Linked DNA regions of Mesorhizobium japonicum MAFF 303099. The protein of the gene in region 1 binds, or shares a complex with, the protein of each later gene. Links are inferred from orthologs where the notes say so. Each region holds a gene or a part of one and is shown in the gene's direction. Other genes may lie near its edges. The genes, in order: tldD and MAFF_RS33590.

Evidence for each region.
Region 2: the proteins of tldD (region 1) and MAFF_RS33590 are in contact, whole or in part, in a solved structure (PDB 5NJ9), measured with the Escherichia coli proteins. The link is inferred for Mesorhizobium japonicum MAFF 303099 from one-to-one orthologs.

Annotation. Positions count from the first base shown.
Region 1 is NC_002678.2:6,179,493-6,186,795, reverse strand. Bases 1,883-4,702 are described here. They hold tldD (metalloprotease TldD), read left to right. Parts: upstream 1,883-2,496; coding sequence 2,497-3,909; downstream 3,910-4,702. Other genes in these bases: MAFF_RS30505 (transglutaminase-like cysteine peptidase), read left to right, coding at 4,424-4,702; MAFF_RS30510 (AbrB/MazE/SpoVT family DNA-binding domain-containing protein), read left to right, coding at 3,935-4,210; MAFF_RS30520 (invasion associated locus B family protein), read left to right, coding at 1,883-2,323. Outside these bases: ctaD (cytochrome c oxidase subunit I), read right to left, coding at 1-463; coxB (cytochrome c oxidase subunit II), read right to left, coding at 502-1,386; more of MAFF_RS30520, read left to right, coding at 1,763-1,882; more of MAFF_RS30505, read left to right, coding at 4,703-5,128; MAFF_RS41530 (hypothetical protein), read right to left, coding at 5,256-5,381; MAFF_RS30495 (caspase family protein), read right to left, coding at 5,754-7,303. UniProt on the Escherichia coli protein: Metalloprotease involved in CcdA degradation. Suppresses the inhibitory activity of the carbon storage regulator (CsrA).
Region 2 is NC_002678.2:6,782,169-6,789,459, forward strand. What follows is about bases 1-2,808. They hold MAFF_RS33590 (TldD/PmbA family protein), read left to right. Parts: upstream 1-636; coding sequence 637-1,980; downstream 1,981-2,808. Other genes in these bases: epmA (EF-P lysine aminoacylase EpmA), read left to right, coding at 1-27; MAFF_RS33585 (VOC family protein), read right to left, coding at 52-468; MAFF_RS33595 (3'(2'),5'-bisphosphate nucleotidase CysQ), read left to right, coding at 1,967-2,776. Outside these bases: MAFF_RS33600 (DUF4170 domain-containing protein), read left to right, coding at 2,853-3,098; MAFF_RS33605 (lysophospholipid acyltransferase family protein), read left to right, coding at 3,104-3,895; waaA (lipid IV(A) 3-deoxy-D-manno-octulosonic acid transferase), read left to right, coding at 3,892-5,208; lpxK (tetraacyldisaccharide 4'-kinase), read left to right, coding at 5,210-6,235; MAFF_RS33620 (DUF2093 domain-containing protein), read right to left, coding at 6,232-6,465; MAFF_RS33625 (hypothetical protein), read left to right, coding at 6,621-7,178; MAFF_RS33630 (LysR substrate-binding domain-containing protein), read right to left, coding at 7,200-7,291.

The DNA of each region.
Region 1 (7,303 bases):
GCGCACTCGGCACGAACATCGAGGTGAGCAGCAGGATGAAGGCCGGCGGCAGCAGCCAGAAGGAGATGTTGTTCATGCGCGGGAACGCCATGTCGGGCGCGCCGATCATGATCGGCACCATCCAGTTGGCGAAGCCGCCGATCAACGCCGGCATGACCATGAAGAAGATCATGATCAGCGCATGCGCGGTGGCGAAGGCATTGTACATGCTCTTGCCGCCATCAATCGCGGCGTCACCGTTCATGCCGTAGACCATCTGCGCCAGACCGCTGAAGATCTGGATGCCAGGCTCCTGCAACTCCATGCGGATGGCGACCGACAGCGCGCCGCCGATGATGCCGGCCATGATCGCGAAGATCAGGTAGAGCGTGCCGATGTCCTTGTGGTTGGTCGAATAGACCCAGCGCACCCAGCCATGATAAGGCTTGTGGTCGTGGCCGTCGTGAGCTGCAGCGTCTGCCATGTTCCGCTCCGTTCCCTAAATCTTGCTAACCCGCGGCATCAATTGCCGGCGGCCGCTACCTTGTTCTGGCCATCGACCTCGGCCATCAGCGTCTTGTTGGCGCCGGGCAGATCGGTCTTGGCCGCAGCCAGCCAGGTCTTGAACTGCGCGTCGGAGACGACACGGATGGCGATCGGCATGAAGGCGTGGTCCTTGCCGCAAAGCTGCGAGCACTGACCATAATAGAGGCCTTCCTTCTCCGCCTTGAACCAGGTCTCGTTGGTGCGCCCCGGAATGGCGTCGATCTTGATGCCGAAGGACGGCATGGCGAAGGAGTGGATCACGTCGGTCGCGGTGACGAGCACGCGCGTCATCGTGTTGACCGGCACCACCAGCTCGTTGTCGACGGCGAGCAGGCGCGGATAGACCTTGCGGTCTTCCTTGCCGGCCTTGGCGCGATCGCCATCCTGAAGGATGGCCGAATTGAAGGAGAGCGTGTTGTCGGTCTGGTATTCGTAGTCCCAGTTCCATTGGTTGCCGGTCGCCTTGACGGTCAGCTTGGCTTCTTCCGGCGGAGTGTACTGCGCAGTCAGGAGCTGGAACGAGGGGATGGCGAGGCAGAGCAGGATCACGACCGGGCCGACGGTCCAGATCACCTCGATCAGCGTGTTGTGGCTGGTCTTGGAGGGAACCGGGTTTGCGCTCGCGCGGAACCTGACGATGCAGTAGGCGAGGAGAAGCAGCACCAGAATGGTGATCGGGACGATGAACCACATCGTGTAGTTCCCGAACCATTCGATCTGCCGCATCATGTCGGTCGCCGGCGCCTGGAAAGTCGTCTCCCACGCCACGGGCTGGTCTGCATGGGCGGACGTGCCCGCGAAAAGCGCGGTGGCAGCCCCAGCACTGGCTAGAAACTTGGCGTCTGCTAGGAAATTTCTCATCGCCCTCTTCGTCTCCCAGTTCCTCGCGGCCGTGCCAACGAGAATAACGAACAATGCCGGGACGGGAATCCCGACAGTCTCAAGCTGGTTCAAACCATACTCTTTTTCCCTCCGCAAGAAAGGAGCGGAGGAAACTGTGCGGCATTTTTGCGCGCAAGCTGAGATGGCTCTTCCGGGGCAGCGGCGATGGCGGCGAATCGCGTATGTTCGGCAGGCCGCCCGCCTCATGTTGGCATGGTGCGCGATGCGTCGTAATTCAGGCGAATTTGGCAGGGAAAAGCGCTGTATTGCCTGTTTCGGGACAGTTCGGCAGCGGTCTCGTCCTTTACTTGGCATTGGCGCGGCTTAAAGTGCCGTGATTCGCAATGGAGCCGTCATGAACTCTTGGCTTTCGAGACTGGGGCATACGAGACCGGGGCTTTCGAGCACCTTGGTCAAGGCCATGTTTCTTGCCGCCTTGTCCGCGGCTGGTCTGTTCGTCGCCGGTCAGGCCAATGCCGCCCAGCCGAGCGGCACGGTGCGCTCGACGCATGGCGCCTGGTCGATCATCTGCGACACGCCGGCCGGCGCCACCTCTGAACAATGCGTGATGATGCAGAATGTCGTCGCCGAGGACCGTCCGGAGATGGGACTGTCGGTGGTCGTGCTGCGCACCGCCGACAACAAGGCCGAGATCCTGCGCGTGCTGGCGCCGCTCGGCGTGCTTTTGCCGAACGGGCTCGGCCTCAATGTCGACGGCAAGGACATCGGCCGCGCCTATTTCGTGCGCTGCTTCCAGGACGGCTGTTATGCCGAGGTCATCCTCGAAAAGCCGCTGCTCGACACGTTGAAGACCGGTACGTCGGCGACGTTCATCGTCTTCCAGACGCCTGAAGAAGGCATCGGCATCCCTGTCGACCTCAAGGGTTTCGCCGACGGCTTCGCCGCCCTTCCCTGATCCGGGAGCTTGGCGCAGAACCAGGTTCTGACGCAGCTCTCCTGAATGCCGCATCTGAATGCCGCATCGGCTGGCCGTCGTCATTCGCCGACGCCGATCGTCATTGCCGATTGTGCGGGCGCGGCTTCGCGCCTACATCGGGGGAAAGCAATCTTCCCACGGACGGACGCGCCATGAACAGCCTGATCGGCCAATTCGATATTTCCGACGATCGCATCAAGCAGATCGTTGCCGACACCATCAACGGCGCCGATGACGGCGAACTGTTTCTCGAATACAGCGAGAGCGAGGCGCTGATGTTCGACAATGGCCGGCTGAAGACCGCCAATTTCAACACCGACCAGGGTTTTGGCCTGCGTGCGGTCGCGGGTGAAGCCAGCGGCTACGCCCATTCGAGCGACCTCTCCGAAGCCTCGCTGCTGCGCGCGGCCGCGGCGGTCTCGACCGTCAAGGGCGGCTATTCCGGTACGCTTGCCGCCGCGCCTGCCCGCACCAACCGCCATCTCTACGGCGACGAGAACCCGATCCCCTCGCCCTCCTTCGAGGCCAAGGCGAAGTTGCTGCAGGAAATCGACGCCTGGCTGCGTGCCGAGGATCCGCGCGTGCGCCAGGTGACGGCCTCGCTCGCCGCGTCCTGGCAGCATGTCGAGATCGTGCGCGCCGACGGCCAGGTGGTACGCGATATCAGGCCGCTGGTCCGCATCAACGTCTCGGTCGTGGTCGGCGACGGCGACCGCCAGGAAAGCGGCTCCTACGGCATGGGCGGACGCAAGGCGTTCGGCGACTTCCTGATCGAGGACAGCTGGAAGCATGCCGCCAGGGAAGCGCTGCGGCAAGCGCTGGTCAATCTCGAGGCCATCCCAGCTCCGGCCGGCACATTCGACATCGTGCTGTCCAGCGGCTGGCCGGGCGTGATGCTGCACGAAGCCGTCGGGCACGGGCTGGAAGGCGATTTCAACCGCAAGAAGACCTCGGCCTTCGCCGGCCTGCTGGGCCAGCAGGTCGCCGCCAAGGGCGTCACCGTCGTCGACGACGGCACCATTCCGGAGCGGCGCGGCTCGCTCACCGTCGACGATGAAGGCACGCCATCGGCCCGCAACGTGCTGATAGAGGACGGCAAGTTGGTCGGCTACATGCAGGACCGGCAGAACGCCCGGCTGATGGGCATGAAGGCCACCGGCAACGGAAGGCGCGAAGGCTATGCGCATCAGCCGATGCCGCGCATGACCAACACCTACATGACGTCGGGCGACATGGAGCCGGACGAGATCATCGCCTCGGTCAAGAACGGCATCTACGCCGTCTCCTTCGGCGGCGGCCAGGTCGACATCACGTCGGGCAAATTCGTATTCGGCTGCACCGAGGCCTACATGATCGAGAACGGCAAGGTGACGCAGCCGATCAAGGGCGCGATGCTGATCGGCAACGGGCCTGACGCCATGCACCGCGTCTCGATGGTCGGCAACGACATGAAACTCGACAATGGCATCGGCATGTGCGGCAAGGCCGGACAGGGCGTGCCGGTCGGCGTCGGCCAGCCGCATCTGAGGATGAACCAAATGACGGTGGGCGGCACCAGGGTTTGATGGGAATGCATCGAGATAAACTCTGATGGCCGACTCCGAAAAGCTCACCACCACCGTCTCAACCAAGGGGCAAGTGATCCTGCCGAGCGCCATCCGCAAACGCAGGGAATGGGGCGCCGGTACCCGCCTGGTGGTCGAAGACACGCCTGAAGGCGTTCTCTTGAAGCCGGCACCTACCTTCGCCGCAACCCGGCCTCAGGACGTCTTTGGTTCCCTGCCCCACAGCGGCAGGCCGAAGACGCTTGAGGAGATGGATGCGGGCGTTCTCGCCGAGACACGGCGGCGGCAAGCCCGCGATTGATGCCAATGTCGTCTTTCGGTCCCTGGCAAGCGACGGGGGCTTGGGACGTGCAAGAAGTGTGCGATGACGGCCTAGCGCACTGCCTTGTGCCGGCGCGACGGCGCGTTCGCAGGCCGCGAACACGAACATGTTAACGCCTTCTTAAATGTTTAATTGATGCCGCGCCGTCGCCACATTACCTTTGACCGGTGCTCTCGTGCGGTGGTGTTGCCAGTGCTGCGTTCCCTCGGCGTCCTGACTTCCTCTTTCCTGCTGGGTTGTGTTTCGCTGATCGGCGCAACCTCGCTGGATGTCAGCCCGGCGTCAGCGCAATCCACCCTGCCCAAGCAGTCGACATTGTTCGGGAAGACGCAGCCATCCACGGCTGGGTCACTCAGCGTCGCGGTTGGCGGCCCCACCAGCGTCCCCTACGGCTGGGTGGATTTCTGCCATCGCCGGCCAAAAGAGTGCAGGGTCCCTGCGCTGCCGGCCACGAATGTCAAGCTGACGGCGCAGAACTTGCGCACTCTGAAGCGGATAAATCAGAAGGCGAACAGTTCCATCAAGCCCGTCAGCAATTTCGACCACTGGGGCACGATGGCCGACCATTGGGATTACCCGGTTGACGGCAAGGGCGACTGCAAGATCTACGCACTCTACAAGCGCAAGCTTCTTCAGGAGGCTGGATTTCCCCGGCAGGCGCTGCTGATGACAGTGGTGCACGACCTCGACAATGAAGGCCACACCATCCTGACGGTGAAAACCGACAAGGGCGATCTGGTCCTCGACAATCTGGTCGACGAAATCAGGCCGTGGAACGCGACCGGCTACTACTTCGTGAAACGCCAGTCGCAGCAGAACCCGAATATCTGGGTGTCGATCAACCGGCGGGGCGGTACGCCGCAAACCCTCACGAACGTTGCCAAGCTCGTAGACTGAGCAACCTTTCACCGCAGCGGTCCAGGCGCCAGACCCAGCTCAAGACGAAAACCCGATTCATATTTTGGGGAACTGCCGCCAGCCTCCTCGCCAGGGCAGGCGGGCGACAGCCGAAATCAGCTGTTGATCAGGTGGCTTTGCCACCGTTCTTCTTGCAGTCGGCCCGGAACTTCTCGCGCGCCTTGCCGTGGAGCTTCTTGGCGTCCGCAAGTGCGGAACATTGCTTGGAAATCGCGGTCTTCTGCGGCGTCATGGCAGACGCCGCTGGCTTCTTCGCCGGGGCGGCCGTTGTGGCGGCGGCCGGGGCAGTCGTGGTCGTCGCTGCGGCGACTCCCGTCGCAATGAACCCGGCCAGGGCGATGGACGTCAGAAGGCTTGCAATTGTGCTCACTCCGTTGAAGCCCCCCGGCGCTGACTGGGTATCAGCGAGCCGAGGCACTGCGCAATCTTGGCCGTGGCCAACCACGCAGTTGTGATCTGATCGCGGATAGCCGCCGCGGCTCAGCCATGTTTGTCGCCGGCCGACACGGCCGGGTCACCTCACACAAGGCGACTCGCGACGGGTTTCAAGCCTTTGTCTCATGCGTGTCCCGACCCAAGCCGGACCACCTCTGGGCGACATGCGCTATTTCTTGCAAGCAGGCTCATTGGTGTGCCCGCAAGACGGCTTCTTGACGGCCGGCGGCTGCGGCGGCCTTGGCTGTGCCTGCCGCTGCACCGGCTGGTTCGGCTGGGCGTGGAACTCCGGCCTCCGCGGCTTGGGCTGACCCTGCACCCTCAGCTGCGGGTTGCCGTTGTTGACCTTGAATTTCTGCTGGACATTGCCACCACCGTTTCCGCTGGCAGGCAATCTGTGGAATTTCGGCCCGTTGCCATTGCCCTGGGCCTCATTGCCTCGCCCATTGGCCTGGGCGTTCGCCTGGCCGCCGCCCTGATTGTGAAGCTTCTTGAACTTGCCGTTGGGCGGGTTCTGGCCTGAATTCTGGCCATTCAGCGCCGATGGGTTGTTCACCCCATTCGCCGCGGGCGTGCCATTGGCGCCCGGGATCTTGCGCAACTTGGCATCTTTGCCGGTCTTGCCGGTGCCATTCCAGCCTTGCCCATTGCCCTGGCCATTGGCCCCGCCTTGCCCATTCACCACCGGGTTGCCGGTCACGGCGTTTCCACCTGCCGTGGCCTGATTGTTCAGGAGCTTCCTGGACTTGTTCTTCGGCAGGTTCGGGTTGTTGGGCAGGTTCTGTCCATTGAGCACCGGCTTGCCATTGACCAGCGGCAGCGTGTTACCGTCGGCGCCAGGCAAGGCATGACCCGTCAGCTCGTTGGCAGGCAATGTCTTCGACGGGGGCGTGACACCGCCCGGCTGCTGGCCACCCTGCCCCGGCTTCAGCGGGAGGCCACCCGGATTCTGCTTGGACAGCACGGCTTCCTTTTTCTGCAGGAAGGCCGGCAACGCCACCTTTGTTGCCAGCGCGGCCGCACCCAGGCCCACCGCGCCAGCAGTGAGTTTCTGGCCGGTGGTGAGGCCACCGCCCCGGTTGTTGTTCTCATTGATCGTCGTGTTGTTGACGATCGTGGTGTTGTGGATGTTGTTGAAGATGACGTCGTTCGGCGGCGGGGAGATATCACGCGGCGGATTCACCCAGGCAGGCACCGGCACGAAAACAGGCGTCGGCAGCAGGAAGATTCCGGCCGGCGGCGGCGGTGGCGCCAGTTCGATGAAGTCGCGCGGCCGCGGCGGCAGGAAGATGACCGCCACGGGCGGCGGTGGCGCGAAGTCGAACTCCGGGTCGTCGAAATAGAGCACGGGCCGGTCGACATAGACGATCTCATCGGGCGATGGCGGCGGCACGTCGTAGGCGTAGACGGCAAAACCCTGCGGCGGTTCAAGCGCGGCATCGAAATGCTCGAGCCTGCGGCGAGCATCCCAGGCGTGCGGGCCATGCGGATAGCGATCGAGATAGGACCAGTAGGCTTCGGGCGTGTCCCTCAGCCAGGTCTGGCGCCAGGTGATCGCCTCGCGCCGCGCCGCCAGGATCGCGCGCGCGCGCCTGGCCATGGGGTCGTGGGGATAGGCGACCAGAAAGTCCTCGTAGCCGCGCATCGTGTCGCGATCGAGAGCCGCGATATAGGCATCATGCGCATCGAAGTCGCGGATATCCCTGGTCCGGATGGTGC
Region 2 (7,291 bases), 600 kb from region 1 along the record:
ATCTGGACGCCGGTCGCTGGCTCTTGAACCACCGGCCGAGTGGTGCCGGTCTCAATGCGCGAAAACCTGCTCCAGCGAGCGAAAACCCTTGAATTCCAGGGCGTTGCCGGAGGGATCGCGGATGAACAGCGTCGCCTGTTCGCCGGGCTCGCCCTTGAAGCGAACCATTGGCCGTTCCAGCCAGTCTATGTCGTCGCGCGCTTCCAGCCGGGTCGCCAGGCGCTGCCAGTCATCCATCAGCAGCACGGCGCCGAAATGCGGGATCGGCACCAGAATGCCGTCGACCTTGCCGTCGCTGGCGGCTTGCGCGGCCTGCGGCCGCAAATGCGCCGACATCTGGTGGCCGTAAAGATCGAAGTCCACCCAGGTCGTCGACGAGCGGCCGATCGCGCAGCCCAGCACTTCGCCATAGAAAGTTCGGGTTTCATCGAGATCACGGACCGGAAAGGCGAGATGGAAAGGCGTCATGAAGGATGCTCCGTGCGGGCTGCGGGCCGATTTTGCGTCACTGGGTTCGCGATGGGAACCATGCAGCGACGCATTTTGATTGAAGCCTGTGCCATTGCACAAGCCGGATCGGAACAATAGATGGGTGGGCGCGGCCGCAAGCTGGCCGCGACAAGCAGGATCACAGGCATGGCCGACACATCAGACGCTAAAAAACTGACCGACCGCGTTGCCGCGCTGGTCGAGGCCGCCAAGAAGGCCGGCGCCGATGCTGCCGACGCGGTTGCCGTGCGCGGCCGCTCCACCGGCGTGTCGGTGCGGCTTGGCAAGGTCGAGGCCACCGAATCGTCGGAGGCCGAGGATGTTTCGCTGCGCGTCTTCGTCGGCCGGAAAGTGGCGAGCGTCTCGGCCACGGCCGCGTCCGACCCGCGCTCACTCGCCGAGCGCGCCGTCGCCATGGCGAAAGTCTCGCCCGAGGATCCCTATCAGGGTCTGGCCGATCCGGCGCTGCTGGCCAAACAGACGCGCGATCTCGACCTGTTCGACGCCACCGAAGTGTCGGCCGACCAGCTGAAGGAAGCAGCCCTTGCGGCCGAAGCAGCAGCGCTTGCCGTCAAGGGCGTGACCAATTCGGCCGGCAGTGGCGCTAGTGCCGGGCTGGGCGGTATCGTGCTGGCCACCTCGCACGGCTTCATCGGCCACTATGTCGGCTCGCGCTTCTCGCGTTCGGCCAGCGTCATCGCCGGCGAGGGCACCGGCATGGAACGCGACTATGAATTCTCCTCGCGCCAGCACTTTGCCGATCTCGATGCGCCGGAGGATATCGGCCGCAAGGCCGGCGAACGCGCCGTGCGCCGCATCGGCGCGCGCAAGGCGGCGACCGGGCCGGTCGACGTGGTGTTCGACCCGCGGGTGGCGCGCGGCATCGCCGGCCATCTTGCCGGCGCCATCAACGGCGCGTCCGTCGCGCGCAAGACCTCGTTCCTGCGCGACATGATGGGCAAGCAGGTGGCCGCGTCTGCCATCACCGTCACCGACGAGCCGCTCAGGCCGCGTGGCCAGGCCTCGCGCCCGTTCGACGGCGAGGGCGTTGAGGGCGAAAAGCTTCTCATGGTCGAAAAGGGCGTGCTCAACCACTGGTTCCTGTCGACCTCGGCCGCGCGCGAACTGGGATTGATCACCAACGGCCGCGGCTCGCGCAGCGGCTCCTCCGTCTCGCCGTCCTCCACCAATCTCGCCATCGAGCCGGGCGAACGCTCGCCGGAGGATTTGATCAAGTCGCTCAAGAGCGGCTTCTATGTCACCGAAGTGTTCGGCCAGGGCGTCGACATGGTGACCGGCGAATACAGCCGCGGCGCTTCCGGTTTCTGGATCGAGAACGGCGAGTTGGCCTATCCGGTCGCTGAAGTCACGATTGCCTCGAACCTGAAGACGATGTTCCTCAACATGGTGCCGGCTGATGACCTCGACCGCAATTTCGGCACCGCCGCGCCGACGCTCCTGATCGAAGGCATGACCCTTGCCGGAGCCTGAACTGACCGCTGCCCTTTCCGGCACCATTGGGGATCTGCCGCTGCTGCGCGACGCCGCCCGCGAGGCGGGTGTCATCGCCATGCGCTACTTCGGCAACAGCCCGCAGGTCTGGATGAAGGGCGGCACCTCCCCGGTTAGCGAAGCCGACCATGCGGCGGACGCCTATCTGCGCCGCACGTTGCTGGCGGCGCGGCCGGACTATGGCTGGCTGTCGGAAGAGACGGTCGACGATCCGGTGCGGCTTTCGGCGCGCCGCACCTTCGTCGTCGATCCGATCGACGGCACGCGCGGCTTCCTCGAGGGACAGCGCACCTGGTGCGTCAGCGTTGCCGTGGTCGAAGAGGGCCGCACGCTTGCCGGCGTGCTCGAATGCCCGGCAATGGACGAGACCTACTGGGCGCTGCCCGGCCAGGGCGCTTTCCGCAACGGCAAGCGCATTGGCGTGCGCACGCTTGGCGACAAGGCCGAGATTTCAGGGTTGAAGCAACTGATCGACCTGGTGCCGGCCGGCTGGCAGAAGCGGCTGGTACGGGCGCCTTACAGTCCCTCGCTTGCCTACCGCCTGGCAATGATCGCCAACGGCACGCTCGACGCCACCTTCGTCAAGCCGAATGCGCATGACTGGGACATCGCCGCCGCAGATCTCATCCTGCGCGAGGCCGGCGGCCAGTTGCTCGACCCGCATGGCCGCGCGCCGCTGTATGCCGGCGAGGTGACCCGCCACGGCGCGCTCGCAGCCGGCAGCGGTGAATTGTTGGAGGTGCTCGTCGATGTCATCGCCGGGCTGGATGCGTGAAAGCACATTCGCAGGTTCCAAAGTCGGCGGCTTTGGTCTAGACCTGTCACAAACTCACGATATGTGAAGGACCGACATGACCGCGGAAGACGGGAAGAAACAGCTTTTGCATCTGGTGTTCGGCGGCGAACTGAAGAAGCTTGGGGGCACCGAGTTCCGCGATCTCGACGGGCTCGACATTGTCGGTATCTATCCCGATTATCAATCCGCGCACACGGCGTGGAAGGCCAAGGCGCAAGCCAGCGTGGACAATGCCCATATGCGTTATTTCGTCGTTCATCTGCACCGTCTGCTGGACCCCGACAACAAGGCTGCCGGTTGACTTCGATGGAGCATGACCTGGCGAAAGGGCCAGCCAGCGACGCCGCGCCGACTGACAGGGGCGGCCGTCGCGCGACCAAGACGTTCTGGCGCAAGGTGCGCGAACCGCTCGCACAGTCGCGATTCGTCAAGAACGCCATTGCCAGCCTGCTCGCGCAGTTCGTGCGCCTGGTTCGTCTGACCAGCCCCCTGGTCGCCGGATCGGCGCGCTTTTCGGGCGGCGCCTATGCCGAATTCGAACCCGGCATCATCGCCCTGTGGCACGGCCAGCATCTTTTGACGCCCGCCTATTACCCCAAGCGCAAGCCGCTGGTCGCCATGGTGTCGCGCAGCGCCGATGCCGAGCTCAATGCGCTGATGCTGGAGAAATTCGGCATCGAGGCGGTGCGCGGTTCCGGTGGGCGCGACAATGCCCGGCATCTCGACAAAGGTGGGGCCAAGGCACTGATTGCCCTCAAAAAGTCGCTCACCGCCGGCAAGAACGTCGCCATGATCGCAGACATTCCGCATGGCACGCCGCGCGACGCAGGGCTCGGCATCGTTCTCCTGGCGCGCCTCTCGGGCCGGCCGCTGCTGCCTGTTGCCATCGCCACCAGCCGCCGCAAGGTGCTGGAAAAGAGCTGGGACAAGACGACCATCAACCTGCCGTTCGGCCGTTCCGCCGTGACCATCGGCGCGCCGATCTTTGTCGCGGCCGACGCCGATGACGCCGAAATGGAGCGCAAGCGCCAGGAAATCACCACCGCTCTCAATGCCGCGACGGCCGAGGCCTACCGTCTCGTGGATGGCCGGCGATGAGCGGTCGCTGGGCGCGCGCCATGCTGACGGCATACCGTTTCGCCGGTGCCGCGGCCTATCCGCTGGTTGGGCCTTATGTCGCCTGGCGCACTTCGCGCGGCAAGGAAGACCGCCACCGTCGCCGCGAGCGCTACGGCGTCGCCGGTCGCCCGCGCCCCGAAGGGCCTGTGATCTGGATCCATGCCGCCAGTGTTGGCGAGACCATAGCCGTCGTGCCGCTGGTCGAGAGCATTCTCGATTATGGCGTCAACATCGTGCTGACCACCGGTACGGTGACATCGGCCCAGGTCGCCGACGAGCGGCTCGGCGACCGCATCATCCACCAATATGTGCCACTCGACCTGAAACCGGCGGTCAGCCGGTTCCTCGATCACTGGCAGCCGGACCTGGCGATCATCGCCGAATCCGAAATCTGGCCGATGACCATCCTCGAGCTTGGCGCGCGCCACGTGCCGCAGGTGCTGGTCAATGGCAGGCTGTCCGACCGCTCTTTCACCTCATGGAAGAAGCGCGCCAACATCGCCGAGGCGCTGTTCGAGAACCTCGCCCATGTCGTTGCCCAGTCCGATGTCGACGGCGAGCGTTTTCGCACGCTGGGCGCCCGGCCGGTCACCGTCTCGGGCAACCTCAAGGTCGACACCAATCCGCCGCCGGTCGACGAACGGGTATTGGCTAGTTTGCAGCGGCAGATCGGCGGCCGCCCGACCTGGGCGGCGATCTCGACTCATGACGGCGAGGAAGTGGTCGCGGCTGAGGTCCACGCGACGCTGCACAAGCGTCACCACGGCCTGCTGACGATCGTCGTGCCGCGCCATCCCGATCGCGCCGAGGCTCTTGCCGCGCAGATTTCCGGCATGGGCCTGAAGGTCGCGCGGCGCAGCAAGGGCGACCGTATCGGGCCTGACACCGATATCCTGCTCGGCGATACGATCGGCGAGATGGGGCTCTATCTCCGGTTGACCGAGATCGCCTTCGTCGGCCGCTCGCTGACGTCCGAGGGCGGCCAGAATCCGCTCGAACCGGCCATGCTCGACACGGCGGTTCTGGCCGGCCGCAATGTGCAGAATTTCCGCGAGGCCTATCAGCGCCTGATCGACAGCGGCGGCGCCAAGCTGGTGCGTGATCGCGACATGCTGGCTGGTGCGGTCAACTTCCTTTTGACCAACGAAGTGGCGCGCCACGAGATGATGGCGGCGGGGGTGGCGACCGTCGACGAGATGCGCGGCGCGCTGGCGCGCACGCTGAAATCGCTCGAACCCTATATCCAGCCGCTGGTCGTCAAGTCGCGCCTGAAGGGCGCCAACGGGCGCTAGCGTGGCCTCCGAAGCACCACCATTCTGGTGGGAAGAGCCGGACTGGAAAGTCCTGGCACTGTCGCCGCTGTCGGCCGTCTATGCGCTCGTCGCCGGGCGCGTCATGCGGCGGGCCAGGCGCGAGAAGATCGAGGCGCCGGTCCTGTGCGTCGGCAATTTCACCGTCGGCGGCACCGGCAAGACGCCGGTCGCCATCGCGCTTGCGCAACAGGCCAAGCGCATGCAGCTGAAGCCCGGTTTCCTGTCGCGCGGCCATGGCGGCTCCTTCGCCGAGCCGCATGTCGTCGATGCCCATCACGATGCCGCCAAGCATGTCGGCGACGAGCCGCTGCTTCTGGCCGAACACGCGCCGGTCGCGGTGACGCCGAACCGCGCCGCCGGTGCCAGGCTGCTCATGGCAAAGCATGGCTGCGATTTCCTGATCATGGATGATGGCTTTCAGAGCGCGCGCATCCATATCGATTACGCGCTGATCGTGGTCGACGCCCGCTACGGCATCGGCAATGGCCGCGTCATTCCGGGCGGCCCGCTCAGGGCCAAGATCGTTGACCAGCTGGTCTTCACCAGCGGGCTGTTGAAGATGGGCGAGGGCACCGCCGCCGATGCCGTGGTGCGCCAGGCGGCACGCGCCGGCCGGCCGATCTTCGAGGCCCGTGCCGAGCCCATCAGCAAGGCGGGGCTTGCCGGCAAGCGGTTCCTCGCCTTCGCCGGCATCGGCCATCCCGACAAATTCTTCGATACGGTGCGTGAGGCCGGCGGCGAGGTGGTTCTCTCCAAGCCCTTTCCGGATCATCATTTCTACGCCGAAGACGAACTCGCCGAGCTGGCGGCGGTGGCGCGCGCCGAAGGGCTGGGGCTCATCACCACGGCCAAGGACGCCGCCCGGTTGCGCCACGGCGCCTCGCAGGACTTTCTGAACAGACTCGAGGTGCTGGAAATCGACACGGTTTTCGAGCTCGACCATGCGCCCGAACGCATCATCGAGGAAACGCTCGATGCCTGGCGGCAGCGCAAGCTGAGAAGCTAGCTACGCTTGCGCAATTCCGGATGCACCTCGATTTCGCGGCGCAGCGAAGCGGTGGCGTTCACGTAAGGCTCCTGCCTGGCGACGCTCCAATATTTCAGCTCGTCCAGGGGGATGTTTTCCCCGGTCACCGCGCAGCGCACGAACGAGCCTGGGCTGGTGACCTGGAAATCGCCATCGAGATAGCGGATGCGGGCTTCCTTGCCGCCCGGGCCTTCGAAACGGTTCATCATGCGGTGGTGCCAAGTGTCATACAGATTTCATCGCCACAAATCTGCGGCCGGGTCAAGCTTGCGACAAGCCTCGGACAATGCTGAGGCGCTACGACACGCAGAAAAGCGCTTTTATCGGGGGCATGATGGATATTTCTTCCGCCCGCCTGGCTTCCTTGCTCAAGGAGGCGATGACGCCGCAACCTGTGCCGTCGGCGAAGGCCGATCCGGTCAGGACGGCGCTGGTCAGGGAACTGGTCCAGCCCGCCGCGCCCTCTTTGTTCGCCCAACGCACGGCGCCCGCTTTGTTGTCTATGCCTGCCGCGCCGTTGGCCGTCAAATCGCAGCAGATTGCTTCTTCCGGCATCGTCGAGGCCTATCAGGCCCAACTCGACACGCGCGACGAGGCGGTGCTGGCAACGGTCGCGGCAAGGAAAGCAGCGCCCGAAGCCGACGCACAGCGCGGCGCCGTGCCGCCTTCGGCAACGGCCAATGACAACGCGCCCGCCAGGGCCGCGGGTGTGTCGTTGCTGTCGTTTGTCCCGCCGCAGGCGCCGCTGCAGCAAAACGCCGCCACGCTGGGTGCGCCGGCAGGGCGGCGAATAGCGGCCAATCAATCCCACACCGCGGCGCCCAACTCGGAGGGCCTGCTGGTGAAGATCGGCTTTGTTTCGATCATGACCGGTTTGTTGGCAACAATGATGTTCGGCTTCGTCCTGCTTTTGCTCCGCTGAACGTCGAATCGGCCGGCAGACCTATCGCTCGGCTTCGATGAATGCCTCGATCTTGTCCGGCGCCAATCCGGCCTGCTGCGCGATGCGGCGGACAAGGTCGGCGGCGGCGGTGC